Regions from separate parts of the Bradyrhizobium sp. RDM12 genome, predicted to be linked through region 1. Evidence: predicted binding sites of a transcription regulator. Region 1 holds the regulator's gene; each other region holds the start of a gene.

Region 1 (7,441 bases):
GCCGACTGGGCCAAGGCTCCCGGCTACTACGTCATCCTGACAGACCAGCCCGGCGACAAGTCCTGGCCGATCACGGCTGCGACCTTCATCCTCATGCACAAGGACGCCACCGATAAGGCGGCCTCACAGGAAGCCATCAAGTTCTTCCGCTGGGCGTTCAAGAACGGCGGCAAGGCGGCTGAAGAGCTCGACTACATCCCGATGCCCGACAGCGTCGTCCAGCTGATCGAGAAGACCTGGGCTGCCGAGATCAAGAGCTAAGCTCTCTCTCTCGTGTCCCGGACGCGCGGCAGCGTGGAACGCTGCTGCGCTGAGCCGGGACCCACAAGAACGAGGCCCCGGATCAGCGTCGCAACGCTTCGCAGCGAGCGCCGCATCCGGGGTTCGAGACCAACAAAAAGCGTATATTCTTGGTACAGGGGATCGGCGTGGCAGAAATGGCCGTTCAGAGCGATGTAATCGACGACGCCGGACCATATGATCGCGCCAAGGCCTTGAGCGCGTTCAAGCTCGGCGACGTCACCTTCTACTGGATCACGCGGCTCAGCGCGATCTCGGTGCTTCTCATTCTCGGCGGCATCATCCTGTCGCTCATCGTCGGCGCCTTCCCGGCGATGAAGGAATACGGCTTCGCGTTCCTGTGGACCCAGCGTTGGGCGCCGTCGGCCGATCCGCCTGTGCTCGGCGCGCTCGGACCGATGTATGGCACGCTCGTCACCTCGTTCATCGCGATGCTGATCGCCATTCCGGTCGGTCTCGGCATCGCGATCTTCTTGACCGAGCTTTGCCCGCAATGGCTGCGCCGCCCGATCGGCATGGCCATCGAATTGCTCGCCGGCATCCCCTCGATCATCTACGGCATGTGGGGCTTCTTCGTGTTGGGTCCGTTCCTGGCCAACACGTTTCAGCCCTTCATGATCAGGATCTTTGACGGCGTCCCCGTGCTGGGGGCGATCTTCGCGGGCCCCCCGTCCTATCTCAGCCTGTTCAACGCCGCGCTGATCCTCGCTATCATGGTGCTGCCCTTCATCACCTCGATCTCGGTCGACGTGTTCAAGACGGTGCCCCCGGTGCTGAAGGAGGCTGCTTACGGCGTCGGCTGCACCACCTGGGAAGTCGTGCGCAGCGTGGTGATTCCCTATACCCGCGTCGGCGTCATCGGCGGCGTCATGCTGGCGCTCGGACGCGCGCTCGGCGAGACCATGGCGGTGACCTTCATCATCGGCAACTCGTTCCGCATCTCGTCATCGATCTTCGCACCGGGCACCACGATCTCGGCGGCGATCGCATCCGAATTCGCCGAAAGCGACGGCCTGCACCAATCCGGCCTGATCCTGCTCGGCTTGCTGCTGTTCGTGCTGACGTTCTTCGTGCTCGCAGCGGCGCGGCTGATGCTGATGCGGCTGGAAAAGAAGGCGGGGAACTAACATGAACCCGATCTATTCACGCCGCCGCCGCAAGGACATGGTGATCCGCGGCCTCTGCATTGCCGCTGCCGCCTTCGGCGTCACCTGGCTCGCGCTGATCCTGATCACGCTGCTCTATAACGGTGTGGCCGGCCTCAACCTCGATCTGTTCGTCTCGGACACGCCGCCTCCGGGCTCGAACGAAGGCGGGCTGCGCAACGCCATCGTCGGCTCCCTGATCATGACCGTGATCGGCGTCGGCATCGGCGCGCCGCTCGGCCTGTTTGCCGGCACCTATCTCGCCGAGTACGGCCGCAACGACAAGCTGACCTCCGTGATCCGCTTCATCAATGACATCCTGCTCTCGGCGCCCTCGATCATCATCGGCCTGTTCATCTACGGCGCCGTAGTGGTGCCGATGCGCGGCTTCTCGGCGATCGCAGGCTCGCTCGCGCTCGCCGTCATCGTGATCCCGGTGGTGCTTCGCACGACCGAGGACATGCTGCTCCTGGTGCCGAACGCGCTGCGCGAGGCGGCCTCTGCGCTTGGCCTGCCGCGCTCGCTGGTGATCAAGCGGATCGCCTATCGTGCTGCCCGCTCGGGTCTCATCACCGGCGTGCTGCTCGCCACCGCCCGCGTTGCCGGCGAAACCGCGCCGCTGCTGTTCACCGCGCTGTCGAACCAGTTCTTCAGCCTCGGCTTGAACAAGACGATGGCGAACCTGCCAGTCACCATCAACAATTTCGTCCAGAGCCCCTACGCCTATTGGAAGCAGCTCGCCTGGAGCGGCGCACTGCTCATTACCCTGACCGTTCTTGCCCTGAATATTGGCGCGCGCATTCTTGGCGCCGAGAGGACCGCGAAATGACCGATCTTTCCGTATCGATGAGCGCGGCCGGCGGCCTGCCCCAGGCGCCGATGCTGCCCGAAGCACCGGCCAAGGTGACGGTGCGCAACCTCAACTTCTATTATGGCGAGCATCACGCGCTGAAGAACATCAATCTGGCGCTCGGCACCAACCGCGTCACGGCCTTCATCGGCCCGTCCGGCTGCGGCAAGTCGACCCTGCTGCGTATCTTCAACAGGATGTACGACCTCTATCCGGGCCAGCGCGTCACCGGTCAGCTGATGCTCGACCAGACCAACATCCTCGACCCCAGGCTCGACCTCAATCTGCTGCGCGCCCGCGTCGGCATGGTGTTCCAGAAGCCGACGCCGTTCCCGATGACGATCTATGAGAACATCGCCTTCGGCATCCGTCTCTATGAGAAGATCTCGAAATCCGAGATGGACGACCGCGTCGAGAAGGCGCTGCGCGGCGGCGCGCTGTGGAACGAGGTCAAGGACAAGCTCAACGCCTCCGGCCTGTCGCTCTCCGGCGGCCAGCAGCAGCGCCTCTGCATCGCCCGCACGGTTGCGGTACGGCCCGAGGTGATCCTGTTCGACGAGCCCTGCTCGGCACTCGACCCGATCTCGACCGCCAAGGTCGAGGAGCTGATCCAGGAGCTGTCCGAAAGCTATACGATCGCGATCGTGACCCACAACATGCAGCAAGCGGCCCGCGTTTCCGACAAGACCGCCTTCATGTATCTCGGCGAGCTGATCGAGTTCGACGACACCAGCAAGATCTTCACGTCGCCGACCGACCGGCGCACGCAGGATTACATCACCGGCCGGTTCGGCTGAGGAGACGGCACATGGGTTCCGAACATACCGCAAAGGCCTTCGACACCGACCTCCAGGAGCTCACGCGCCTGGTCGCCGAGATGGGCGGCATCGCCGAGCGCATGATCGTCGATTCTGTCGACGCGCTGATCCGACGCGACGTCGCGCTCGGCCAGCGCGTCGTCACCATCGATGCCGAGCTCGACACGCTGCAGAGGAAGATCGAGGAGCGCGCCGTGCTCACGATCGCGCGCCGCCAGCCGATGGCGGTCGATCTGCGCGAGATCGTCGGCGCCATGCGCGTTGCAACCGATCTCGAGCGTATCGGCGACCTCGCCAAGAACATGGGCAAGCGCGTGGCCGCGCTGGAGACGGATTTCCATCCGCTCAAGCTGTTCCGCGGCCTCGAGCACATGACCGATCTCGTGCAGCAGCAGGTCAAGTCGGTGCTGGACGCCTATGCCGCGCACGATCTGCCGGCGGCGATGGCCGTGTGGAAGGGCGACGAGGAAGTCGACGCCATCTGCACCTCGTTGTTCCGCGAGCTCCTCACCTACATGATGGAGGATCCGCGCAACATCTCGTTCTGCATCCATCTGATGTTCTGCGCGAAGAACATCGAGCGGATCGGCGACCACGCCACCAACATCGCCGAGACCGTGTTCTACATGATCGAGGGCCAGGCGATCACCGACAAGCGGCCGAAGGGCGATATGACGACTTTCGCCACCACGGTCCCGAACGCCTGATTACGCAAGGAGCGACGAGCGATGGGCGCACGCATTATGGTGGTTGAGGACGAGGAAGCTCTGACCGAGCTGCTCCGCTACAACCTCGAAGGCGACGGCTATGACGTCGAGACGGTGATGCGCGGCGACGACGCCGACACCCGTCTCAAGGAGCACATCCCCGATCTGATCGTGCTCGACTGGATGCTGCCGGGGCTATCAGGCATCGAGCTGTGCCGGCGGTTGCGCGCGCGGTCCGACACCAAGCAGCTGCCGATCATCATGCTCACCGCGCGTGGCGAGGAGAGCGAGCGGGTCCGGGGCCTTGCGACCGGCGCCGACGATTACATCGTCAAGCCGTTCTCGGTGCCTGAGCTCCTGGCGCGCGTCAAAGGTCTGCTCCGGCGCGCAAGTCCGGAGCGGCTCGCCACCGTGCTGGCATTCGGCGACATCGAGCTCGACCGCGACAAGCGCCGCGTGGCGCGCTCGGGCCGGCCGATCGACCTCGGTCCGACCGAGTATCGCCTGCTGGAGTTCTTCCTGGAGCATCCCGGCCGCGTATTCTCGCGCGAGCAGCTGCTCGACAGCGTCTGGGGTCGCGACATCTACATCGATGAGCGTACCGTCGACGTGCATATCGGCCGCCTGCGCAAGTTGCTCAATCTCGGTCGCGAGCAGGACCCGATCCGTACCGTGCGCGGCGCGGGCTATGCGCTCGACGACCGGTTCGCGAAGGCCGAGCAGGCGTAAGCCACAGCTGCGTCAACAATTGTAACTGTCGTCCCGGCGACAACGGAGTTTGTTGAGCCGTCATTGCGACGGCTCCTAAATTTGACTGAGACAATACTTACCGCGGCGGCTTCGCCGGCGCCCGCCGGCGATCCGCTGCCGGCTGATACGCGACCCGCGAGTGCTGGGCGCAATAGGGCAGGCCGGAGAGCGCCTTGCCGCCGCAGAAGAAGAAGTCCGCGCTCGAGGGATCGCCGACCGGCCAGTGGCAGGTCGCCTCGTTCAATTCGAGCAGCGACAGCCGCTGGCTCATCGGTACCACGTTGTCGTAGGTGACCGGTTCAGCCTCGACTTCGACCTCGAAGGCCTGCGCCAGCGCGGTATTGCCGCGCGCGATCGGCCTGCTCGCCCGCATCATGTGCTGCGCTGGACGCGCCTTGCGCGGCCGCGGAGCTGCCGAAGACGGGCTCTTGGCGCGGCCCGACAGGCCGAGCCGGTGAACCTTGCCGATCACGGCGTTGCGGGTGACATTCCCAAGCTCAGCGGCGATCTGGCTGGCCGAAAGTCCGGCCTCCCAGAGCTTTTTCAGCTGTTCGACGCGATCGTCGGACCAGGTCAAAACCGTCATTGCACCCTTTCCTTCGCCGCGCGCCCGCCATACTGGGACCGCACAACGAATGCCTAAGCCTCGAAAAACCCGTGCCGCCAGAATCCCTTAAGGCTCGCCGGGCGCAATGAGACGCCCGAACGTTTACGCCGGTACATGAGGACTTTTGGGATCAGAACCGCTGCACGAGATGTCGTATCTGACAAGCCAGACGCTACAATATGGCGTGACTCACGCGCAAGAGTCCGCCGACTCGCTTCCACATGTTCCGTGGCCAAAATCCCGCAAATTCGGCACCGCAAGACTACGGAATCAGGATTTCGTGGGGCTTTCCGGTCGGCATTGACACCAATGGTGCCAAGCATAAGATAGTGACGCGTGCCGCCCTTAAAAGGCGGCACGTTTCGTTTTCCGGACCAATGATGCGCTGCGCAACGCACGTTCAGGCCGTCCGAAACATCCAAAGAGACCATCATGGCTAACAGCGCAGCGCCGCACTTGCTCCCCGTTTTCGCCAGGACCGACATCGGTTTTGAGCGCGGTGAAGGCGTCTGGTTGATCGCAACCAATGGCGATCGCTATCTCGACTTCACCTCGGGCGTGGCGGTGAATGCGCTCGGCCATGCCCATCCCGCGCTGGTCAAGGCGCTGCAGGAGCAGGCCACAAAGCTCTGGCACATGTCGAACCTGTTTCAGAGCCCGGACGGCGAGAAGCTCGCCGCGCGTCTCTGCAACGAGAGTTTTGCGGACTTCGTGTTCTTCTGCAATTCCGGCGCCGAAGCGCTGGAGGGTCTGATCAAGCTGGTCCGCCATCATCACTTCTCCAATGGACATCCGGAGCGCTACCGCATCATCACCTTCGAGGGCGCCTTCCACGGCCGCACGCTGGCGACGCTGGCTGCGACCGGCTCGGCAAAATATCTCGAAGGTTTCGGTCCGCCGATGGACGGCTTCGACCAGGTCCCGCATGGCGACATCGAGGCGGTGAAGAAAGCGATCGGTCCGCAGACCGCCGGCATCCTGATCGAGCCGATCCAGGGCGAGGGCGGTGTGCGTTCGGCGGCGCCTTCTTTCCTGAGAGCGTTGCGCCAGCTCTGCGACGAGAAGGGCCTGCTGCTCGCCTTCGACGAGGTGCAGACCGGCATGGGCCGCACCGGCGATCTCTTCGCTCATCGCCGCACCGGCGTCACGCCCGACGTGATGTCGCTGGCCAAGGCGCTCGGCGGCGGCTTTCCGATCGGCGCGGTGCTGGCGACCGCGGATGCGGCCTCCGGCATGGGGCCCGGCTCGCACGGCTCGACCTTCGGCGGCAATCCGCTGGCGATCTCGGCCGCGAACGCCGTGCTCGACGTCATGCTCAAGCCCGGCTTCTTCGACCACGTGCAGAAGATGTCGCTGCTGCTCAAGCAAAAGCTCGCCTCGGTGATCGACCGTCACCCCGATGTCGTCAGCGAAGTCCGCGGCGAGGGGCTCCTGATCGGCATCAAGGCCGTGGTGCCCTCCGGCGATCTGGTCGCAGCGCTGCGCAATGAAAAACTGCTCACTGTCGGCGCCGGCGACAATGTCGTGCGCTTCCTGCCGCCCTTGATCGTCGCCGAAGCCGAGATCGAGGACAGCGTCGGACGGCTCGAACGCGCCTGCACTGCGCTGTCCGGCAACAAGCGGGCGGCAAGCTGATGAGCAAGACGCCAAAGCACTTCCTCGACATCAACGAGCTGCCGCTGTCGGAGCTCAAGAGCATGCTCGCCGCCTCCTCCGCCATGAAGGCGAAGCAGAAGGCGCATCAGCCGGTCAAGCCGCTCGAAGGCAAGACGCTGGCGATGATCTTCGAGCGTCCGTCGACCCGCACGCGCGTGTCGTTCGATGTCGCCATGCGCCAGCTCGGCGGCGAGCCCATCATGCTCACCGGCGCCGAGATGCAGCTCGGCCGCGGCGAGACCATTGCCGACACCGCGCGCGTGCTGTCGCGCTATGTCGACGCCATCATGATCCGCATCCTCAATCACGAGGCGCTGCTGGAGCTCGCGGCGAATGCGACCGTGCCCGTGATCAACGGCCTGACGCGGCGCTCGCATCCGTGCCAGGTCATGGCCGATCTCCTGACTTACGAAGAGCATCGCGGCCCGATCGAAGGTCGCACCGTGGCCTGGACCGGCGACGACAATAACGTGCTGGCGTCGTGGGCCCATGCCGCCGAGCGCTTCAAGTTCAACCTCAATGTCGCAACCCCGCCGGAGCTTGCCCCGAAGAAGGTGATGCGCGACTTCATCAAGGCCACGGGCGCGCCGATCGTGCTCGGCACCGAT
Region 2 (7,441 bases), 370 kb from region 1:
ACATCATTGGTGATGTCGGAGGTGATGAAGAGACTTGAGATCAGCCCTGATCTGTGAAAAAGGGTGCACCGCGCGAGTCACCAGGCTCGCCGGTCGGGAGTGATCCACAGGATCGTCCCAGGACTTAAGGGGCCATAGCTCAGCTGGGAGAGCGCTTGCATGGCATGCAAGAGGTCGGCGGTTCGATCCCGCCTGGCTCCACCACGCTTCGCCCTTCGGGCTACGCGTGGCGCAGCCGCGCGGACCTCGAAGGGCGAAGCGTGGTGTCCGGCGAAGCCCGGAGGGCGAAGACGGACCCGGTGAGACTCCCACCTAACGACTGCCCGGACGCGAGCCATCGATGTGGTACGTCTACATCATCCGCAGCATCGAATTCCCCGACCAGGAATACATTGGCGCCACGGAGGATCTGAAGCGACGGATGCCCGAGCATAATGCGGGCAAATCCGCTCATACAGCCAAATTCAAACCGTGGAAGCTGGTTTGGTACTGCGCCTTCCTGACAAGCTAAAGGCCTTGGCCTTCGAGAAATATCACACTCCGGCCGGGCCTTTTCGAAAAAGCGGCTCTGCTAGCGACCCCCTACTCCCCGATCACCGCATTCAGCCGATCGCGCAGTGCGACGATCTCGTCCTTCATCGCGATCAGCTCCGGCACCGAGCAGTCCGACGCAGCCAGGATCGACTGCGGGACGCTGCGCGCCTTGTCCTTCAGCGCGTGCCCCTGCGGCGTCAGCGCGATCAGGACCTGACGCTCGTCCTCGCTGGAGCGCGTGCGGTTAACGAGGTGCGCGGCTTCGAGCCGCTTGAGGAGCGGCGTCAGCGTGCCTGAATCGAGAAACAATTTTTCGCCGATGTCCTTCACCGGCACGTCGTCGCGCTCCCACAGCACCAGCATCACCAGATATTGCGGATAGGTCAGGCCGAGCCGGTCGAGCAGCGGCTTGTAGACGCGGTTGAAGGCATGCGCGGCTGAATAGACGGCGAAGCAGATCTGGTTGTCGAGGCGTTGCGGATCCAGAGTCGATAATTTCCGGGCCATAGAGAATCTCACGTGATTGACCGGCATTGTGGGACCGGGCGGGCCGACATTCAATTGCGAACAATTAAATGTGAGGCATGCAAATTTCAATTTCGCGCAATCTAATTGTTTGCGACACAGGATGCACCCTAACCCGAAGACCCCGAGGAGACCAAAATGTCCGTGAACGTCCTCTACAAAACCAGCGCAAAAGCCACCGGCGGCCGTGACGGCCATGCCGCGACCCTCGACGGCACGTTCGACGTCAAGCTCACCACGCCGAAGGAGCTCGGCGGCGGCGGCGGCGCCGGCAACAATCCCGAGCAGCTGTTTGCGGCCGGCTATGCCGCCTGCTTCATCGGCGCGATGAAGTTCGTGTCCTCGCAGGGCGGCCCGAAGGTCCCCGCCGACGCCTCCGTGACCTCGACCGTCGGCATCGGCCCGCGCTCGGCCGGCGGCTTCGGGCTCGATATCGATCTGGCCGTCTCGCTGCCGGGGCTGTCCCGCGCCGACGCCGAGGCGCTGGTCGAGAAGGCGCACCAGGTGTGCCCGTACTCCAACGCGACGCGCGGCAATGTCGACGTCCGCCTGACGGTCGTCTGATCTGACGGTGGATTGGCTGGCCCCGGATCCCCCTCGGGCCGGCCGCTTCCGTCCGATTTGCCGCGCCGCGGGATTGGGCGGCGAGCGCATACGCCCACATGCGGCAAGCCATTGCTGGCTTGGACGAACCTCGCTAGGCCTGTGGTCAAACGCCTACACAGGGGAAGCGAAGGCATGACTGAAGCCGTTTTGGGCGCAATGAGCGGACTGCGCGTCGTCGATCTCACGCGCGTGCTCGGCGGTCCCTATTGCACCCAGATCCTCGCCGACCATGGCGCCGACGTGATCAAGGTCGAGCCGCCGGCAGGCGATGAGGTGCGCGACTGGGGCCCTCCCTTCCACGAGGACGACGCGGCCTATTTCGTCGGCATCAACCGCAACAAGCGCTCGATCGGCCTCGACCTCGCCTCCGAGGGCGGCCGCGCCGTGCTGCTCAAGATGCTGGAGACGGCCGACGTCCTGATCGAGAATTTTAAGCCGGGCACGCTGGAGAAATGGGGCATCGGCAACGATGTGCTCAGCCAGAAATATCCGCGTCTGGTGCATTGCCGGATCTGCGGCTTCGGCGCCGATGGCCCGCGCGGCGGCGATCCCGGTTATGACGCCATCATCCAGGCCATGACCGGCATGATCGCGGCGACCGGATCGCCGGAGAGCGGGCCGATGCGGATCGGCGTGCCGCTGGTCGACATCACCACCGGTCTTTATGCAGCGATCGGCATCCTGATGGCGCTGTCGGAGCGGCAGCGCTCGGGCAAGGGCCAGTTTCTGGAGACGACGCTGTACGAGACCGGCCTCGCCATCATGCATCCGCACACCGCGAATTATTTCATGCATGGCAAGCCGCCCGGCCTCACCGGCAATGAGCATCCGAATCTCGTGCCCTACGCGATCTTCCCGACCAGGACCGACAACATCTTCATCGGCGTCGGCAATGACGGCACCTTCCGCAAGCTCGCCAAGGAGATCGGCAAGCCCGAGCTCGGCAGCGATCCGCGCTTTGCCCGCAACAAGGACCGCATCGCCAATCGCGATGCGCTGCGCGCCGAGCTTGCCGCGGTGTTCAGCCAGCACGAGGCCGAGCCGCTGTGCAATCGCCTGCTGGCCGCGGGCTTGCCCGCGGGTCCCGTGCAGAAGATCGATCAGGCCTTGACGAATCCGCACACGATCGCGCGCGGCGATGTCATCGCGAAGGACTGGTACAAGGGCGTGGCCTCGCCGATCCGGCTCGATCGCAGCAAGCCGAGCCTGCGCCGCCTGCCGCCGAAGTTCAGCCAGCATTCCCAGGAGGTGCTGGGCGAGTTCGGCTACTCAAAGGCGGAGATCGAGGCGATGGTCGACAGCGGCGTGGTCTGCGGGCCAGAGCGCAAGCGCTAGGGCCCTCGCTTCTTCCCCCAAGCAAATGCCGCAGTGCGGCACCGGCACGCATGTGCACTGCGAACGGAGGAGGCTGCCCGAGCGCGCGTCTTCGCCTATTTGACGACTTCCCTTTTGGCAGCGCTTGCTGCTTTCGTTTCGGCCGCTTACACAGTCATGTGAACGTCATAAGGCGCTGCTAGCGCAAGCGCATCTTTTTGACGGCCAAGGACGGCCAAGGGAGGTTACTTGATGGCTCTTCGACATTTTGGGGCGGCTGCCGCTGTTGCAATCGCGGTTGGCATGACGGCTTCGCCGGCACTGGCCGTGACTGAAATCCAGTGGTGGCATGCGATGACGGGCGCGAACAACGACGTCATCGTCAAGCTCGCCAACGACTTCAATGCGTCACAGAGCGACTACAAGGTCATCCCGACCTACAAGGGCAGCTATCCCGACACCATGAACGCCGGCATCGCCGCGTTCCGCGCCGGCAACGCCCCGCACATCATGCAGGTGTTCGAAGTCGGCACCGCGACCATGATGGCCGCGACCGGTGCCGTGAAGCCCGTCTACAAGCTGATGGCCGATGCCGGCGAGAAGTTCGATCCGAAGAACTATCTGTCCGCAATCACGGGCTACTATTCGACCTCGAAGGGCGAGATGCTGTCCTTCCCATTCAACTCGTCGTCGACCGTGATGTGGGTCAATCTCGACGAGCTGAAGAAGGTCAACGCCGGGATCCCGAAGACCTGGCCCGAAGTGTTCGAGGTCGCCAAGAAGCTGCACGACAACGGCCACCCGACCTGCGGCTTCTCCAACTCCTGGGTCACTTGGGTCAATCTCGAGCAGCTCTCCGCCTGGCACAACGTGCCGCTCGCCAGCAAGGCCAACGGCCTCGACGGCTTCGACACCAAGCTCGAGTTCAACGCACCGCTGCAGGAAAGGCATCTCGAGAAGCTGGTCGAGCTGCAGAAGGACAAGACCTACGACTACGCCGGCCGCACCAACCAGGGCGAAGGCCGCTTCACCTCGGGTGAATGCGCGATCTATCTCACCTCGTCGGCCTTCTTCGGCAACGTCAAGGCGCAGGCCAAGTTCAACTTCACGGCGGCGCCGATGCCGTATTATCCTGACGTCAAGGGTGCGCCGCAGAACTCGATCATCGGCGGCGCTTCGCTCTGGGTCATGGGCGGCAAGTCGGCCGACGAATACAAGGGCGTCGCCAAGTTCCTGACCTTCCTCTCGGACACCGACCGTCAGGTCTACATCCACAAGGCCTCGGGCTATCTGCCGATCACCAAGGCGGCCTACGCAAAGGCGAAGGAAGAGGGCTTCTACAAGGATCAGCCCTATCTCGAGACCCCGCTGCTCGAGCTGACCAACAAGGAGCCGACCGAGAACTCGCGCGGCCTGCGCCTTGGCAACATGGTTCAGCTGCGTGACGTCTGGGCGGAAGAGATCGAACAGGCGCTGGCCGGCAAGAAGACCGCCAAGCAGGCGCTCGATGCCTCCGTCGAGCGCGGCAACACGATGCTGCGTCAGTTCGAAAAGACCGCCGTAAAATAAAGCGAAGGCGCCGGCGGTCCGCACGACGAGCGGCCCGCCGGCGCCACCCCATCATGCAAAAGCAAGCCATTTTCCGATCAAAGCTATTGCCCTACGCGCTGGTTGCTCCGCAACTCGCGATCGTTCTGATTTTCTTCTACTGGCCGGCCGTGCAGGCCGTCATCCAGTCCTTCCTGCTGCAGGACGCTTTCGGCCTCTCGACGAGCTTCGTCTGGTTCGAGAACTATGCCGAACTGTTGAGCGATCCCGCCTATTTCGAGACGATCGTCCGAACCTTCTTCTTCTCGTTTGCGATCGCGGCGTCCTCGCTCTCAGTGGCGCTGCTGCTCGCGGTCATGGCGGACAAGCCCTTACGCGGCGGCGCGGTCTATCGCACGCTGCTGATCTGGCCCTATGCCGTCGCGCCGCCCGTGGTCGGGGTGCTCTGGGTGTTCATGCTGCACCCCTCGCTCGGCGTGCTCTCGCGCTATCTCCGTTCCGCCGGCATCGAATGGAATCCGCTGCTCGACGGCAATCAGGCCGCGACACTGGTCATCCTCGCAGCCGCCTGGAAGCAGATCTCCTATAACTTCCTGTTCTTCCTCGCAGGGCTCGCCAGCATCCCGAAGAGCGTGCTCGAGGCCGCCGCGATCGATGGCGCGCGCCCGATGCGCCGGTTCTGGACCGTGACCTTCCCGCTGCTGTCCCCGACCATCTTCTTCCTGCTGGTCATCAACATCGTCTACGCCTTCTTCGACACCTTCGGCATCATCGACACCATGACCCGCGGCGGTCCCGGCAAGTCGACGGAGACGCTGGTCTACAAGGTCTATAATGACGGCCTGATCGGCGGAAACCTCGGCAGCTCGGCGGCACAGTCGGTGATCCTGATGGTCATGGTCATCGTACTGACCGGAATCCAATTCCGCTTCGTCGAACGCAAGGTGACCTACTGATGGTCGAGCAAGAGGGCTTTCGACGCTACGTCGCCCACATCATCCTCTGGATCGGAATCGCGATCGTCGCCTTCCCGGTCTACGTCGCCTTCGTCGCCTCGACCCAGGACAACGCGCTGATCGCCAACGGGCAGATGTCGCTGCTGCCGGGCGGGCACTTCTTCGAGGTCTACTACCAGACCATTTTCGTCGGCACGAGCGGCTCGACCCGCGAGCCGGTCGGCAACATGATGCTGAACTCGCTGATCATGGCGCTCGCGATCGCCGTCGGCAAGATCGCGATCTCGATCATCTCCGCCTATGCGATCGTGTATTTCCGCTTCCCGTTCCGGATGCCGATCTTCTGGATCATCTTCATCACGCTGATGCTGCCGGTCGAGGTCCGCATCTATCCGACCTACAAGATCGTCGCCGACCTGCACATGCTCGACAGCTACGCCGGCCTTGCGCTGCCGCTGATCGCATCGGCCACCGCGACGCTGCTGTTCCGCCAGTTCTTCATGACCGTCCCGGACGAATTGCTGGAGGCCTCGCGCATCGACGGCGCGGGACCCTTGCGCTTCTTCTGGGATACGCTGTTGCCGCTGTCGCGCACCAACATGGCCGCGCTGTTCGTGATCCTCTTCATTCTCGGCTGGAATCAATATCTCTGGCCGCTGCTGATCACCACCCGCGACGACATGCAGACCATCCAGATCGGCATTCGCAAGATGATGACCACCAACGATGCGCTGACCGAGTGGCCGATCGTGATGGCGACCGCCGTGCTGGCCATGCTGCCGCCGGTGTTCGTCGTCGTCGCCATGCAGAAACTGTTCGTGCGCGGCCTGGTCGAGACGGAGAAGTAGAGAGTTATGGCCAACGTCACCCTGCGCAACGTCCGCAAGACCTATCCCGGCGGCTTCGAGGCCATCAAGGGTGTCAACGTCGATGTCGGCGACGGCCAGTTCTGCGTGCTGGTCGGACCAAGCGGCTGCGGCAAGTCCACGCTGCTCCGCATGGTCGCGGGGCTCGAGACCGTCACCGGCGGCGAGATCGACATCGGCGGCCGCGTCGTCAACCAGGTCGAGCCCGCCGATCGCGACATCGCGATGGTGTTCCAGAACTACGCGCTCTACCCGCACATGAGCGTCTTCAACAACATGGCTTACGGCCTGCGCAATCGCGGCATGAAGGAAGCCGAGATCAAGACCCGCGTCGAGGAGGCCGCGCGCGTGCTCGAGCTCTCGGCGATGCTGGAGCGCAAGCCGCGTCAGCTCTCCGGCGGCCAGCGCCAGCGCGTCGCCATGGGCCGCGCCATCGTGCGCCAGCCAAAGGTGTTTCTGTTCGACGAGCCGCTGTCCAACCTCGACGCCAAGCTGCGCATCGCGATGCGCGTCGAGATCCGCAAATTGCAGCGGCGCCTCAGCACGACGTCGGTCTACGTCACCCACGACCAGCTCGAGGCGATGACGCTCGCCGACGTTCTCGTCGTGATGAACGGCGGCCAGGTCGAGCAGATCGGCAATCCCCTTGCGATCTACGAGAAGCCGGCCACGACCTTCGTTGCGTCCTTCATCGGCGCGCCGCCGATGAATCTGATGTCGACGCGCATTGAGGAAATCAAGTCGCAGCTCGCCGGCTGAGGCCGGCATCCTCGGCATTCGTCCAGAAGATTTTGTCATCACCGACCAGACCGCCGCCGGCGGCGTCGCATTGCCGCTGACGGTGGAAGCGATCGAACGTGTCGGCGCCGAAACTTTTATCTACGGCTCGCGCGCCCAGGACGAGCAGCGCGTCGCCGCCACGCCGGGCGAGCTGCCGCCGGGCGAGATCATCGTCCGCATTCCCGGAACCGAAGCTCCGGCGATCGGTGAGAGGATTCGGGTCGCGGCGGTGCGCCAAAAGCTGCATCTGTTCAGCGGCGACGGGCGGACCCGGATCGAGGCCTGAGGGGCTCCGAAACGTTCGACCGATCG
Region 3 (7,441 bases), 1.9 Mb from region 1:
GCGCTCGGCAACCGTCTCGGTCTGAGCCTTGCGCCAAGCGGCCAGGCGGTCGGACAGGGCTGGATCGCACAGCGCCAGCACGGACGCGGCGAGCAGAGCCGCGTTGATCGCGCCGGCCTTGCCGATCGCGAGCGTGCCGACCGGAATGCCGGCGGGCATCTGAACGATCGAATAGAGCGAATCGATGCCCTTCAGCGTCCGGGACTCGATGGGCACGCCGAACACCGGCAGTTCCGTCAGCGCCGCCGCCATGCCGGGCAGATGCGCGGCGCCTCCGGCGCCGGCGATGATGACCTTGAAACCGGCCGTCTTGGCGCCCTTGGCGAAACTAAAGAGCCGGTCGAGGGTACGATGGGCCGAAACGATGCGGGTGTCGAAAGTGACACCAAGCGCTGTGAGCGTGTCGGCGGCGTGCCGCATCGTCTCCCAGTCCGACTGGCTTCCCATGATGATGGCGATCGGCGCGGTCATGACGTCAATTGTGCTCTGAAAACAGAAAGATAGGCCAGATTAACGGTTCCGGCCGGCGGCTCGCAAGGCGGTGGCAAGGAGAAGGGAATGCACTATCCTGTCTTGGTGAATCCCCGCAAGCCTTCATTGAGCAGGATGCCCATGAAGAAACCAAGAAGGGCGACCGCTGCGAAGGCCAAAAAGGGCCGAAAAACCAGCGGGAGCCGAACGAAAACTGCGCCCAAGCGGGCCGCGGCCAGGGCTGCGTCGCCGGGCCGCTCGCCCGCGGCCCGCGCTGCCGGGGAAACCAAGAATACCAGCAAGGCAATCATCCGCGGCCTGCGGACCAAGCTCACCCGGGCGCTGCGGCGCGTCGCCGAACTCGAGGCGGCGGCCGACACCGACTTCCTGCTGGACATACCCAACCGGCGCGGCTTCGAGCGCGAGCTCCAGCGTGCCGTCGCCTATATGAAACGCTACCGCGCCAGCGGCGCGCTGATCGTGCTCGACGTCGACCGGTTGAAGCCGATCAACGATTCCTTCGGTCACGGCGCCGGCGACAAGGTGCTGAAGGCGATCGCTGCGACGCTGACACGGCAGATCCGCGCCTCCGACGTGGTCGGCCGTCTCGGCGGTGACGAGTTTGCCCTGCTGTTGTGGAATCTCAGCGAGACCGATGCCAAGGCGAAGGCTGTGATCTTCGAGCAGGCGATCGACGATTTGTCGTTCGTCTTTCGCGGCCAGCAGGTCAGCGCGGGCGCCTCCGCCGGTGTCGCGCTGCTCGGTGCGCACTCCGATGCGGTCCGCGCGCTGGAGGAAGCCGATGCCGCCATGTATGTGCGCAAGGCACACCGGCGGCACGAGCCGCGGAGTCAGGCTTGCCAGCAGCTGACTTACAATGTTGCGAGATCTTCCGGCACGTTGCCGAATTTGCGCAGCAGCGTGGCGTCACCGAATTCGCCGGTCATGGGATCGCCGCTGCGGCTGAATGCCACCGCGCCGATATGGCCGGCACCGTGCGCCAGCGCCTCGGCGCGCCGCAAAGCGGCTGTCGAGCTCTGGCATTCCTCGGCCGCGCCCGCGACAGGCGATCCGTCGGCATCGATCAGGAAGGGCATTGCAACGTAGTAGGTTACGTCCGACATGGCGTTGCTCCAGTGTTGAGCTCAAGCGGCGCTGCTTTTGCTCCGCATCTTGCGGCGCGAGGTCTCGGGAATGCAGCCGGCCGAAATCGCTGCCTGCAATTCTTCCAGCTCGGCTTCGAGATATTCGTTGGCCATGATCAGCGCCTTGATGGTGCTGCGCAGATTGCCGTCGCACATCGCGATCGCCCGATCGCAGGCCTGTTCATAATGGCTGTTGTCGAGAAGGGTGGGGGCTGACATCTGCGGTGTCCTTGCGGGTTGTCCTCGGACGCTTCATTGAACGTTTCCTTGGGTGTTTCCTCGAGTGTTCCCTGGGGCGTCGGGGGCGGAATTTATGTTCCTCTTTTGTTCTTTTTGAGTCAAGCGGATTCCTGCGCGGCACTCCGCGAGCGCTCGCGGATCAGGCGATGATGTCGGGCGTAATCTGGTCTTCGATGAAGGCGATCCGGTCGCGCAACAACAGCTTGCGTTTCTTCAGTCGCTGTAGCCGCAACAGGTCGGGGGCGGGCGATTGATGCAGTGCATCGATCGCCGCATCGAGATCTCGGTGTTCCTGCTGCAACCGGGTAAGCTCGGCTTCGAGCTCGTCTTCATTGGTCATGTTTGCGGTGGCCGAAAACCGATAAGGCTGAGATTAAGGCTGTGGATGCCCTGTGGAAATTATCGTCCTTGCGCAGCGTGATCGCAAGCGATCTGCGACCTCCGCGCACCGCTCTCTCGTAAGATATTTCAACGATTCGCAAGCGCGTGGCGCAAGCACATTGATATCATGGATCTTTCACCGCGTGGTTCCGTACTCACGCTTCATTACATATGAATTTTCAAAAATGACGGTGCGACGACGGATACCCATCGACAGAACGAATCGGTGATGTAGACTTGCTCGTCCGGATCGAATCCAAGGTTTACCCCTACCGAGGAGGTTTCGAATGACAATTCAGGCACATCTGGTTGAATTGGAACGGAAGCACAAAACTCTCGAAAACGAATTGCACGAAGCTCTCGTGCACCTTTCAACAGACGACCTGCAAATTGTTGAGTTGAAGCGCCGGAAGTTGATGGTCAAGGACCAGATCGAACGTCTGAAGCACACCGGCGAAACGCTTCACTAGTCAGCCTCGTAACAGCGTCCAGTTTGACCGTATCCTTTCGGGCAGGGATGAGCCTTTGCGCTTATCCCTGCTCTCAGGTGCGCGCACGCGTTGCGCGGGCGTCAGCTTTTGTTGGGACGCGTTTTCTTGACGCGAGCCGGTCTCCACGTCGCTCGAAAATGCTCTAGCAGTCTGCTGAAGAACCCCCTCGCCACGGAGAGGGCTTGATGATTCACTTTATCATCTCGAATCGGCGGAGGCGATCATGCGCGGCAGGTTTACGGATCAGGGCGGCCTGTTTTCGTACATCGCGCCGGATAAGCGTGTGCCAGCGAACCACCCGCTGCGGAAGGTCCGGGAACTTGTCCGGGATGTTTTGAGTGATTTGAACCGCAGCCTTGGGAGGCTCTACGCCAGCGAGGGACGTCCTTCGATCCCTCCGGAGCAATTGCTAAGTGCGCTGCTGCTGCAGGTGTTCTACGGCATCCGCTCGGAACGTCAGTTGATGGAGCAACTGGACTACAATCTTTTGTATCGGTGGTTTGTGGGACTGTCGCCGGACGATCCGGTTTGGGACCCGACCACCTTCACCAAGAACCGGGAGCGGCTGCAGAACGGCGATGTATTCACGAAGTTCATGACCAGGCTTCTCAACCATCCACAGGTCAAGCCGCTGCTGTCGGACGAGCACTTCTCGGTGGATGGAACGCTGATCGAAGCCTGGGCTTCACAGAAGAGCTTTCGTCCCAAGGACGGCAGCGGCGACGATGATGACGGCGCGAACTTCCATGGCCAGAAGCGCAAGAACGACACCCACGCGAGCACCAGTGACCCCGACAGCCGGCTTTATCGCAAGGCGGCCGGACGGGAGGCCAAGCTTTGCTATATGGGCCACGCCACCATGGAGAACCGGCATGGGCTGGCGGTGGCCGGCAGGGTCACGCATGCCAATGGCACCGCCGAACGCCGGGCTTCGGAGACCATGCTGAAGGCGAGACGCAAAGCCGCAGGCCGCTGCATCACGGCCGGTGAGGACAAGGCGTACGATACCGCCGATCATGTCGCCAATCTTCGCGCCATCGGCGTGACGCCGCATGTGACACAGAACCAGGCCGTCACCAAAACCGGCAAGACCCGCAACAGCGCCATCGACGAACGAACCACGCGGCATCCAGGGTACGGCATGTCGCAATCGCGCCGGGCGATGGTCGAGTGCATTTTCGGATGGGGCAAGCAACACGGCACCATGCGCAAGACCAAACATCGCGGCATCGCTCGCGTCGCCGCCGACTTCCTGCTCAATCTGATCGCCTACAACCTGATCCGCATTCCAAAACTGCTTGCCCCTTAGCCACCCAGCGTCAGGGTGCCCCCAACACCAGGCTAGAAATCACATCCAACTCCGCCACGCCGCCCCAACAACGACCGGACAGAATAAGAAAACTCTCCATTTCAAGGTTTTTCAGCAAACTGCTAGATTTCTGCGAGCTCCGCGACGTGGTCTGCGATCGCGAGCGACGATGTCAGTCCCGGCGATTCGATGCCGAACAGATTGATCAAACCCGCGACGCCATGGTCGCGCGGACCCTGCATCAAGAAATCCTGCGTTGCCACGGCCGGCGGCACGATCTTCGGGCGGATGCCCGAATAGCTCGGCATCAACGCGCCGTCGGGAAGCGTCGGCCAATATTTGCGGATCGCGGGATAGAAGCGCTCGGCGCGCGACGGATCGACCTCATAGTCGATCGTCTCGATCCATTCGACGTCGGGGCCAAAGCGCGCCTGTCCTGCCATGTCCAAGGTGAGATGCACGCCGAGACCGCCGGACTCGGGCACGGGATAGATCAAGTGCGAGAACGGTGCGCGCGCGTTGCAGCTGAAATAGTTTCCCTTTGCGAGATAGGCCGGCGGAATCCGGTCGACCGGCATGCCGTCGATGTGGCGCGCCACGGTCGTCGCCGAAAGCCCGGCGGCGTTGACGAGCAAGCCGCATTGCAGCGTCATCGGCGCTTCGCCGCCGGCCTCGATCTCGATCATTCCGGCTTCCGCCTTGGCGCGGATCAGCGGCGTGTGAAAGGCAAAGGCTGCGCCGGCTTCCTCAGCTTCGCCGCGCAGCGAGAGCATGTAGGCATGGCTGTCGATGATGCCGGTCGACGGCGAGAGCAGCGCGGCGTCGCACGCCAGTGCCGGCTCCAGCGCGCGCGCGGCTTCACCCGAGAGCAACTGCATGTCGAGCACGCCGTTGGCCTCGGCATGCGCCTTGATCGATTGCAGCTTCTCGGCCTCCTTTGCATTGGTCGCGACGATCAGCTTGCCGCAATTCTTGTGCGGGATGCCGCGCTCGCCGCAATAGCGGTAGAGCGCGTGCTTGCCGCTGACGCACATGCGCGCCATCCAGCTTCCGGCGCGGTAGTAGATCCCGGCATGGATCACCTCGCTGTTGCGCGAGGAGGTGATGGTGCCGATGGCCTCGGCTTCCTCGAGCACGATCACTTCGCGCCCGGCCTGGGCCAGCTTCCGGGCCACCGCGAGCCCGACCACGCCGGCTCCGATGACGACGCAGTCGACCCTATCCATCGTGGTGCAGAAGTCCCGTTGAAGTTGCGGAGAGGGCCGGTGTGCCTGGAAACCGCGCCGCCGGGCCGACGTCCGTTAAGGAAGCATTTATCATGTCAGGGCAATTGCCGTAATTCGCGTCACATTTTTCTGTTGGGCGTACAGGCGTTTACCCGATCCAAACCCGCGAAGCCAGACAATCCGCAGTTGAAATCGCGGGTGGCTGATGGCTGAGAAGAACTGGCACGAAGGCAGCATGCTTCCGATTGCTGTGCAGGCCGTCGTGTGCCTTGCCAGCGCGGTCGCGCCGTCGCGTGCCCACGCGGACAGCCTTGTTCCGCCGAGCTATCTTGGCAATCTCGCCCCCAATCTGATCTGGGAAGCCCTGATCGGGGGCGTTGTCGTCTGTGCGTTGCTGGCTGCGATCGCGTTGTGGATCCATTCCGCGCTGCGCCGGAGCAAGCGTTCGCAGTTGCGGCGCAATGCCTTCGTCTCCTCCGCCATGAACAATCTCAACCAGGGCGTGGTGATGACGGATGCGCAGCGGCGCATCATCTTCTGCAACGACCGCTATCTCGAGATCTACGGCCTGACGCGCTCGGATTTGTGGACCGGCATGACCGGCTCCGACATCCTCGAGCTGCGGCGCCAGCGCGGCGTCCTCGCCGTCTCCGACGACGACTTCTACGACAAGGCGTCAAGCTCCAACGGCCTGATCAGCGAGCTGCCGGATGGCCGCGCCATCCTGGTCAAATACTTCATTCTGCCGAACGGCGGCTCGGTGGCGACCCATCTCGACGTCAGCGAGCAGCGCAAGCTGTCGCGGCAGCTGGCCTCGACCAAGCAATTCCTGGAAACGGTGCTGGACAACGTGCCGGCCTGCGTGGCCGCGAAGAACATCGAGGACGGCCGCTACATCTTTGCCAACCGCGCCTATGAGCGGTTCTGGGGCTTTTCGCGCGACCAGGTCGTCGGCAAGAATGCGCGCGAGTTGTTCGGCCCGAAATCGGCGGCGAGCATCGAGGCGACCGACCGCGCTGCGCTGCTGGCGCCGGAAGGACAGTATCGCAACGAATTCGAGGTCGAGGTCCAACGCGACCAGGCCCGGCGCATGGTGGCCTCGATCCGCATCGTGGTCCGTAACGAGAGCAACAAGCCGGAATTCCTGCTGGTGGTGTTCGAGGACATCACCGATCGGCAGTCGCTGTCGATGGAGCTGGAGAGCACCAAGAGGTTCCTCGAGCTTATCGTCGACAACATCCCGGTGGCGCTGATCGTGGAGCAGGTCAAGGATGGCCGCTACCTGCTCGCCAACCGCAGCGCCGAGACGATCCTCAACCGCAGGCGCGAGGAGGCGACCGGCCTGACCGCCTCCGACATCTTCAATGCCAAGGAAGCCAAGCTGATCATCGCCCGCGACGAGGCTGCGATCAAGAAGCGCGGGATGATCACCGAGGAGCATCCGATCTCCACCAAGGACGGCCTGCGCCTGTTCCTGACCCGGCGTGCCACCGTGCTCAACGACGCCGGCGAGCCGCAATATCTGATCAAGACCCACGAGGACGTCACCAACCGCCGGCAGACCGAGTCGCGGATGGCGCACATGGCCTATCATGACGGCCTCACCGATTTGCCGAACCGCGCCGCCTTCCTCCAGGCGCTGAACCAGATGATCGAGGCCTGCGAGGGGACCGACGAGGAATTTGCGGTTCTTTGCGTCGATCTCGACGGCCTCAAGGAAGTCAACGACGTGTTCGGCCATGCGCTTGGCGACAAGCTGCTGATCGAGGTGGCCCAGCGATTCCAGGACACCGCGCGCGGCGGCCTGGTGGCGCGCCTGTCCGGCGACGAATTCGGCCTGATCATCGACGGCAAGCAGCCCGATGCCGGTCTCGCGCTGGCGCAGCAGCTCGGCGAGGCGCTGGCGCCGGAATTCCACATCGACGGCCGCGCGGTCCGCGCCGGCATCACCACCGGCATGTCGATCTTCCCGCACAACGGCCCCGACGGTGCCTCGCTGCTCGCCAATGCCGGCGCGGCCCTGTTCCGCGCCAAGCAGAAATCGCGCGGCACGATCAGCCTCTACCAGCCCGAAATGGACCAGCAGATCCGCGACCGCCGCGTGCTGCACCAGGATCTGTCGAAGGCGATCAAGAACGGCGAGCTGTCGCTGGCCTTCCAGCCCCAGGGTATCGCGCG
Region 4 (7,441 bases), 290 kb from region 1:
CCCGACGACGTTGATCCATACCAGCGCCCAGATCAGCGTATCGACGCCGCGGATCGAATCGAGAAAGCGGCGCACGGGAAAGCGCAGGATGATCGACGGCACGACGTTGCGTGCGGCCAGCAGGCTGACCGGAAGCGCGAACAGCGCGGCCAGCGTGGTGCCGAGCAGCGCGATCGACAGTGTTTCGCCCATCGCCTTCAGATAGAGCGGCAGCGACGCGCCGGGATCTGGCGGGATCATCATCATGCTGATCCAGCCAAGTTGGCTGAGGCCGTTGAAGAGCCGCGACGGCGAGAAATCGAGATCGACTAGGCCATAGATAAAAACGGCGATCACTGCGACAATCATGGCCGGCGTAGCGAGCCGCGCTGCGGCCGGCCGCTCGAATACATCAGGATAGCGCGCGCGGATCTCCGCGGTATCGACCTGCTGCGGTCCCGTCACGTCCGCGCCTCCTTGCCGAACAGGCGGCCGCGCAGCCAGCCGGTCGAGATGTCGATGATGAAGACGGTGACGATGATGAGGAGCAGGATCGCGCTGACGTCCGAATAATAGAACTTGCGGATGGCGACGACGAGCTCCTGCCCGATGCCGCCGGCCCCGACGAAGCCCATGACCGACGCTTCGCGGACATTGACCTCGAAACGCAGCAGCGCGTAACTGGCATAGCCCGCCGTCACCTGCGGCAGAATCGCAAACCGCATGCAGGAGACCCAGCTCGCACCGGTCGAACGGATGCCTTCGACCGGCTTCATGTCGGCATTCTCGACGATTTCCGAGAACAGTTTCCCCAAAGCGCCGGTGGAGTGGATCGCAATCGCGAGCACACCGGCCATCGGCCCGAGGCCGAAGGCGATGACGAAGATCAGCGCGAAGACGATGCCGGGGACGGTACGGGCGAATTCGAGCAGGCGCCGCACCACGAAGCGGAGCCATGGCCCGGGCGAGGTGTTTTCGGCGGCAAAGAAGTTGAGGGCGAAAGCGAACACCGCGCCGATCAACGTGCCGACATAGCTGATCAGCAGCGTCTCACCGAGCATCTTCAGCCATTTGCGCCAGCCCCACAACCATTCACCGATATCGGTCCAGACCCGCTGGCCGCTATCGAGCGTGAGGATGCGATCGAAATAGCTGACGAAGTTGCCGAAATAAGTGAACAGGGTCCGCAAATTTACTTCTGCGCCGATCGCAGCGAGCAGCAGCGCAGTCGCGAAAATCGCGGCCCCCAACAGGAGGCGAAGCCGCTTGCGCAGGACCGCCTTGTTGTAGGCGGCGTTCAGCGCAGCAAGCTGCTGCTCGGGGAGGATCGAAACCGCGACGGTCATTGGATGGGAACTGGTCCGTCAAGGGAAAGAGCCGGGTCCATCGACCCGGCTCAAGTAGCTCGTCCCGAAACTCAGGACGCCTTCTTCTTGCGCAGTGCATCGACGAACTTGATCAGCTCGATCGTGCCGTCCCAGTCCTTGGTGGTGGCGGGATGAAAGCCCTTCTTCTGGCCGTCCTGGAGGCGATCGAAGGCGGCCTTGTCCTTGACCGGCGCGTCGAAGAACGCCTTCGCGATCGCCGCCTTGGCCTCTTCCGGCAGGTCGGAGTTATAGGCATAGGGGCCGTTGATGATCGGCGCCGATTTGTGGATGATGCGGAAATCGTCCTTCTTCATCGGCGAGCCGTCGGCATTCTTCAGCATGCCCTTGGTCAGCATCTGCGCCAGCGTCGAATCGTCGTCGCTGGTCCACTGGTTGGCGGCGACATCCACCGTGCCCTGCGCCAGCGCCAGGATCGCATTCTCATGGCTGCCGGTGAATACGACCTTGCCGAAATAGGTGTCGGCGTCGGGGATGCCCATCTTGTCCAGCTCGAAGCGCGGCACGTTGTTGCCCGAGGTCGAGTTCGGGTCGACGAGGCCGAGGTTCTTGCCCTTGAGGTCATCGACCTTCTTGTAGGGGCTACTCGCCTTGACGAAGAACACCGAGTAATAGCCGGTCGAGCCATCGGCATTGATGTCGTTGGCGAAGGCGTCGGTCTTGACGCCGGTCAGGCGGGCGCGGGCGAACGAGGCCGAGCCGTAGCTCGCGATGTGAATGTTGCCGGCGCGCTGGCCTTCGATGACAGCCGCATAGTCGTTGGCGATGCGCAGCGTGACCTTCACGCCCAGTTCCCTCGAGAGATAGCTCATGAACGGCGCCCAACGCTCGGTCACGCCCGAGGCGTTTTCCGCCGGAATGACCGCAAAGGTCAGTTCGGGATATTTGGCTTTCCAGTCCTCGGCGGAGGCCGAAGTCGTGAACGCGAGCGCGGCGGCGCCGGCAAGAATGAGTCTGCGAGTGATCATGATACCCTCTTCATCGGTTGGGTGCGGTTGACGCGAAACAAAGAATTCAACAGGGGCGGCGCGACTCAGGCCGCCGCGGCCGTTCCGAGTGCGGGGACGCCCACGGGCGCCGACGCAGGCGTGCCGCCCATGATTTCGGCGGCCTCGAGATCGTACAGCTCGCGGGCAACCTGATCGGTCAACTCAGCCGGGGCTCCGTCGAACACCACGCGCCCCTGGGCCATGCCGATCAGCCGATCGCAGTAGCTGCGCGCCAGATCGAGCGAATGCAGATTGCAGAGCACCGTGATGCCAAAATGCTTGTTGATACGCAGCAGCGCATCCATGACGATCTTGGTGTTGCGCGGATCGAGCGAGGCGATCGGCTCGTCGGCGAGGATGATGTCGGGCTGCTGCACCAGCGCCCGCGCAATCGCGACGCGCTGCTGCTGGCCGCCGGAGAGCTGGTCGGCGCGCTGGGCGGCGAGCGAGGCGATGTCGAACTGTTCGAGCGCCGACATCGCCAGCGCCTTGTCCTGCTCCGGCCAGGTCTGCGTGAGCGAGCGCCAGGCCGGCATCGTCGCAAGGCGTCCCATCAGGACGTTGGTCAGAACGTCCAGGCGGCCGACCAGATTGAACTGCTGGAAGATCATCGCCGAGCGCGCCCGCCACTGCCGCAGCTCCTTGCCGCGCAGCGCGGTGACATCGAGGCCGTCAAACAGGATGCGGCCTTGCGTCGGCTTGGCCAGGCGATTGATCATGCGCAGCATGGTCGACTTGCCGGCGCCGGAGCGCCCGATGACACCGACAAAGCCGCCGGGGGAGATTTGAAACGAAGCGTCGTCGACTGCGGCTTTTGCGCCGAAGCGGCACGTCAGACCTTCAACCACCAGCATGCAGGGCTCCAGAGTAGCTGGGACCCACCGCTATCGCCGGCGCTTGACACTTGTGTGACACGCGCGCTGCGGTGCGGCGTTGCTACACACCTCATCCCCTGTCATCTCATCGTCATGACGTTGTCATCAAGCCGCTCGAAGACGAGCGCCCGCCCTCGAATCCTCGGATGCAGCATGGCCAAGGTGCTTTCGGTCCAACCGACTATCGATCCTTCGGCGAAACTGCATGAGACCTGGCTCGGCGCCTATACCGAGGTCGGCGCGCGCACCATGCTGCATGAAGTCGCGATGGGCGATTACTCCTACGTCGTCAACGACGCGCAGATCACCTATACGACCATCGGAAAATTCTGCTCGATCGCGGCGATGACGCGGATCAATCCCGGCAATCATCCGATGCATCGCGCCACGCAGGCGCACTTCACCTACCGCTCCAGCGCCTACTTTCCGGGCGAGAGCGACGATACCGAATTCTTCGACTGGCGACGCCAGCATCACGTCCATATCGGCCATGACGTCTGGATCGGCCATGGCGCGATCGTGCTGCCCGGCCGCAACATCGGCACCGGTGCGGTGATCGCGGCCGGCGCCATCGTCACCAAGGACGTGCCGGCCTATACCATCGTCGCCGGCAATCCGGCGCGGATCGTGCGGCGCCGGTTCTCGGAAGAGGTTGCCGGACGGCTTGCCAAGCTGGCATGGTGGGACTGGGATCACGACAAATTGCGTGAAGCGCTGCCCGATTTCCGCAAGCTCGCGATTGAAGATTTCCTGACGGCATACGAAGCAGGGGCAAGTGCCTCTTCCAGCAAGCGAAGCGCGATCGCGTGACAGACATTTTCATCGAAGGCGGCCGGACCCTGATGGGCTCCGAGCTCGCCGAAACCTCCCTTGCAGTATCGGGGACCGACATCGTGCAGATCGATGCATCTCGCGGTCACGCGCGGCTGGCGATCGATGCGCGCAGCCTGCTGGTTCTGCCCGGCATCGTCGATCTGCACGGCGATGCCTTTGAGCGGCAGATGATGCCGCGCACCGGCGTCGACTTCCCGATCGATGTCGCGCTCGCCGACACCGATCGCCAGGTCATCAGCAACGGCATCACCACGGTGTTCCACGCCACGACCTGGTCGTGGGAGCCGGGCCTGCGCAGCGGCGACAATGCAAGGCGTCTGCTCGAGGCGATCGAGCGGCAGCGTCCGCAGTTTGCTGCCGACACCCGCTTCCACCTGCGGCACGAGACCTACAATCTCGACGCCGAGGACGAAATCGGTCAGTGGCTCGCAGAGGGCCGCGTCGACCTGTTCGCCTTCAACGACCACATGGACGGGGTCGTTGCCGACATCTCCAATCCGCGCAAGCGCAACCGCATGGTTGAGCGCACCGGGCTGTCGAGCGAGGAGTTCGACGGGCTCGTCGCGCATATTGTCTCGCGCGCTGCCGACGTTCCGGCGTCGATCACCCGGCTCGCTGCGGCGGCACGCAGCGCCGAGGTGCGGATGCTCTCGCATGACGATGCGAGCCCGGCGATGCGCCGGAACTTTCGCAGTCTCGGCGTGACGCTCGCCGAATTTCCGATCAACGAGGCGACGGCGCGCGAGGCCGCAGATCATGGCGATGCCATCGTCTACGGCGCGCCGAACGTCGTACGCGGCGGCAGCCACATCGGCTGGACCAAGGCCTCGGACATGATCGCGAAGGGGCTCTGCTCGGTGCTGGCATCCGACTACTACTATCCGGCGCCGCTGCTCGCTGCATTCCGGCTTGCTTCAGACGGCGTGCTGCCGCTGACGGAGGCCTGGAAGCTGATCTCGTCGGCACCGGCGCAGGCCACGGGCCTGACCGATCGCGGCACGCTCGCCGCAGGCCGTCGCGCCGACATCCTGCTGGTCGACGATAGTACATCGCAGCGGCCGCGGCTGGTCGCGGCGATCGCTGCCGGCAAGCTCGTGCATCTCACCGACGCGACACGACTGCTCGGCACGGCAGCGACGCCGCGCGGGACTGTCGTCGCCGCATAAATTGGTTATGCTCCGGCAATGACAGCCCTTCCCCGCTACGCGATCTATTTTGCCGCCGGCGCCGACAACGCGCTGTCTCGCTTCGGCGCCGAGTTGCTTGGCTATGATGCCTATACGGGCGATGAGGTTTCGTTTCCGCAGGACGTTCTGCACGTTGCGCCGGACTGGCGCGACATCACCGCTGATCCCCGCAAATACGGCTTTCACGGCACGCTGAAAGCGCCGATGGCGCTAGTATCGGGCAAGACCGAGGCCGAGCTCAAGGCTGCTTGTGCGACATTCGCCGACAAGACGCGGCCGATGCCGGTGATCCAGCCGGTGGTCGATGCCATCAGCGGCTTCATCGCCGTCGTTCCGGCTGCGCCGGTCGACGCGCTCCACCAACTGGCGGCCGACTGCGTCCGCGATTTCGATTCATTCCGCCCGCCTCTGACGGCTGAAGAGCGCGCGCGGCGGAAACCCGAAAATCTCAGCGAGCGGCAGCGCGCGTATCTCGACCGCTGGGGCTATCCTTACGTGATGGAAGAATTCCGCTTCCACATGACGCTGACGGGGCGGCTGGATGCGGCGCGGCGTGGGCCGATTCTGGAGATGCTGCGCAGAAGATTCGCAACGCTGAAGCTCGATGCGCTAGCGATCGATCGTATCGCGCTGTTCGCACAGGACAATGCCAAGGTGCGATTCCGCATCATCGGCGAGTGGATGCTGGCGCGATAGCCTCAACGAACTCCGTCATTGCGAGTTGGGACCGGCTTGAGGAGCCGACGCGCGCTGAATGAAACTTTTCACGGGTGGGCGAAGGCGGTAGACTGGAGCGCCGTCGGCAAAGAGGTCGATTACTCTCTGGTGCGTGAGAGCCCGGTTGCGAGTTGGACCCGGGTTGCCTGGATGACCCACACTGGCGCGGAGGAGCCGCAAGGCTCTGGAGCACGCTTCCTAGCATTCTTTTCTGACAGGCGCCTGTGCCGCCGGCGCCAAATGTTGAGGAGAGAAGCATGGATATTTTGTACGAGCGGGTGGCAGGCCTGGACGTGCACAGGGACACGGTCGTGGCCTGTGTGCGGATCATGGTCGATGGCAAGGCGCAGCGGGAGTGCCGGACCTTTTTGGCCACGACGGAGCAGCTTGTGGAACTGCGAAGGTGGCTGGAAGAATGCCGGTGCACGCATGTGGCGATGGAGGCGACGGGAGTCTACTGGATGCCGGTGTTCCGGATCCTGGGCGAAGGCGCCTTTGACCTGATCATCGCCAATGCAGCGCACATCAAGAACGTGCCGGGACGCAAGACCGACATGAACGATGCGATGTGGATTGCCGATCTGTTGGCCTGCGGGCTGATCAAGGGCAGCTTCATTCCGGAGGAGGAGGTGCAGGAGCTGCGCGCGCTGACGCGGACGCGCAAGCAACTGGTGCGCGAGCAGACGCGGCACGTGCAGCGGATCGACAAGACGCTGGCGGAAGCCAACATCAAGCTCGGCTCGGTAATCTCCGACATCATGGGCGCGAGCGGGCGGCGGATCATCCAGGCGATGATCGAGGGCGTGCGGCAGCCGAACAAGCTGGCCGAGCTTGCCGGCAAGCAGATCAAGGCGTCGCCAAAGGAGCTTTACGATGCGTTGCACGGGCGCCTGACGGATCACCACCGCTTCCTGCTCGCGCTTCATCTGCGCCAATGGGATGGTCTGGATGAAACGATTCGCAAGCTCGATGCCGAAATCGCTCAGCGGATCGAGGGCATGGAAGCGGAAATCGATGGCGGCAAAACCCCTTTCGCCACCTGATCGAATTGCTGACCACGATTCCCGGGGTCAGCGCAGTGGCGGCGCCAGCCATTCTGTCCGAGATCGGCGCCGACATGAGCCGTTTCCAGACCGCCGGCCATCTCGTCGCCTGGGCCGGACTGTGTCCCGGGCAGAACGAGAGCGCCGGCAAGCGCAAGTCCTCGCGCCTGCGCAAGGGGGCACCGTGGCTCAAGACCATGCTCGTTCAATGTGCCTGGGCCGCCAAGCGCGCAAAGAACAGCTACTACCGAGCCCAATTCTTCCGCTTGCAGGCCAAACGCGGGCCGCAAAAAGCCATCTGTGCCGTCGCCGCCTCGATCCTCACCGCCATCTATCACATCCTCAAGAACGGCACGGAGCACCATGACCTCGGCGCCGACTACTTCGACCGCCGGCCCACCGAGGTCAAAGCAAGCCGACTGGTCGCACGTC

What was found. The regulator PhoB, encoded in region 1, activates phosphate uptake and scavenging genes when phosphate is short. The targets are predictions, from matches to a motif close to TGTCATNNANCTGTCAT.
Region 2: ugpB (sn-glycerol-3-phosphate ABC transporter substrate-binding protein UgpB) is a predicted target of PhoB. The motif match lies at 3,153-3,169, and genes of this name have one in related genera.
Region 3: ACTGJ9_RS12890 (YdcH family protein) is a predicted target of PhoB. The motif match lies at 2,423-2,439, and genes of this name have one in related genera.
Region 4: phnC (phosphonate ABC transporter ATP-binding protein) is a predicted target of PhoB. The motif match lies at 3,307-3,323, and genes of this name have one in related genera.

The regions. Positions count from the first base shown of each region.
Region 1 covers NZ_CM133064.1:745,787-753,227, reverse strand. The annotation lists gene pstS (phosphate ABC transporter substrate-binding protein PstS) at 1-261, shown strand, start outside; gene pstC (phosphate ABC transporter permease subunit PstC) at 438-1,427, shown strand; gene pstA (phosphate ABC transporter permease PstA) at 1,429-2,274, shown strand; gene pstB (phosphate ABC transporter ATP-binding protein PstB) at 2,271-3,092, shown strand; gene phoU (phosphate signaling complex protein PhoU) at 3,104-3,820, shown strand; gene phoB (phosphate regulon transcriptional regulator PhoB) at 3,842-4,549, shown strand; gene ACTGJ9_RS03600 (GcrA family cell cycle regulator) at 4,647-5,156, opposite strand; gene ACTGJ9_RS03595 (acetylornithine transaminase) at 5,610-6,812, shown strand; gene argF (ornithine carbamoyltransferase) at 6,812-7,441, shown strand, end outside.
Region 2 covers NZ_CM133064.1:1,120,165-1,127,605, forward strand. The annotation lists gene ACTGJ9_RS05220 (TIGR02300 family protein) at 1-38, shown strand, start outside; tRNA gene ACTGJ9_RS05225 (tRNA-Ala) at 129-204, shown strand; partial or broken gene ACTGJ9_RS05230 (GIY-YIG nuclease family protein) at 341-575, shown strand; gene ACTGJ9_RS05235 (MarR family winged helix-turn-helix transcriptional regulator) at 583-1,041, opposite strand; gene ACTGJ9_RS05240 (organic hydroperoxide resistance protein) at 1,198-1,623, shown strand; gene ACTGJ9_RS05245 (CaiB/BaiF CoA transferase family protein) at 1,798-3,000, shown strand; gene ugpB (sn-glycerol-3-phosphate ABC transporter substrate-binding protein UgpB) at 3,232-4,548, shown strand; gene ugpA (sn-glycerol-3-phosphate ABC transporter permease UgpA) at 4,602-5,483, shown strand; gene ugpE (sn-glycerol-3-phosphate ABC transporter permease UgpE) at 5,483-6,331, shown strand; partial or broken gene ACTGJ9_RS05265 (sn-glycerol-3-phosphate import ATP-binding protein UgpC) at 6,338-7,415, shown strand.
Region 3 covers NZ_CM133064.1:2,663,530-2,670,970, forward strand. The annotation lists gene purE (5-(carboxyamino)imidazole ribonucleotide mutase) at 1-471, opposite strand, end outside; partial or broken gene ACTGJ9_RS12870 (GGDEF domain-containing protein) at 613-1,320, shown strand; gene ACTGJ9_RS12875 (hypothetical protein) at 1,344-1,595, opposite strand; gene ACTGJ9_RS12880 (hypothetical protein) at 1,617-1,835, opposite strand; gene ACTGJ9_RS12885 (YdcH family protein) at 1,996-2,196, opposite strand; gene ACTGJ9_RS12890 (YdcH family protein) at 2,525-2,707, shown strand; gene ACTGJ9_RS12895 (IS5 family transposase) at 2,952-4,037, shown strand; gene ACTGJ9_RS12900 (NAD(P)/FAD-dependent oxidoreductase) at 4,160-5,263, opposite strand; gene ACTGJ9_RS12905 (sensor domain-containing protein) at 5,469-7,441, shown strand, end outside.
Region 4 covers NZ_CM133064.1:456,121-463,561, forward strand. The annotation lists gene phnE (phosphonate ABC transporter, permease protein PhnE) at 1-444, opposite strand, end outside; gene phnE (phosphonate ABC transporter, permease protein PhnE) at 441-1,325, opposite strand; gene phnD (phosphonate ABC transporter substrate-binding protein) at 1,397-2,332, opposite strand; gene phnC (phosphonate ABC transporter ATP-binding protein) at 2,398-3,207, opposite strand; gene ACTGJ9_RS02260 (chloramphenicol acetyltransferase) at 3,382-4,038, shown strand; gene ACTGJ9_RS02265 (alpha-D-ribose 1-methylphosphonate 5-triphosphate diphosphatase) at 4,035-5,228, shown strand; gene ACTGJ9_RS02270 (DUF1045 domain-containing protein) at 5,247-5,945, shown strand; partial or broken gene ACTGJ9_RS02275 (IS110 family RNA-guided transposase) at 6,224-7,441, shown strand, end outside.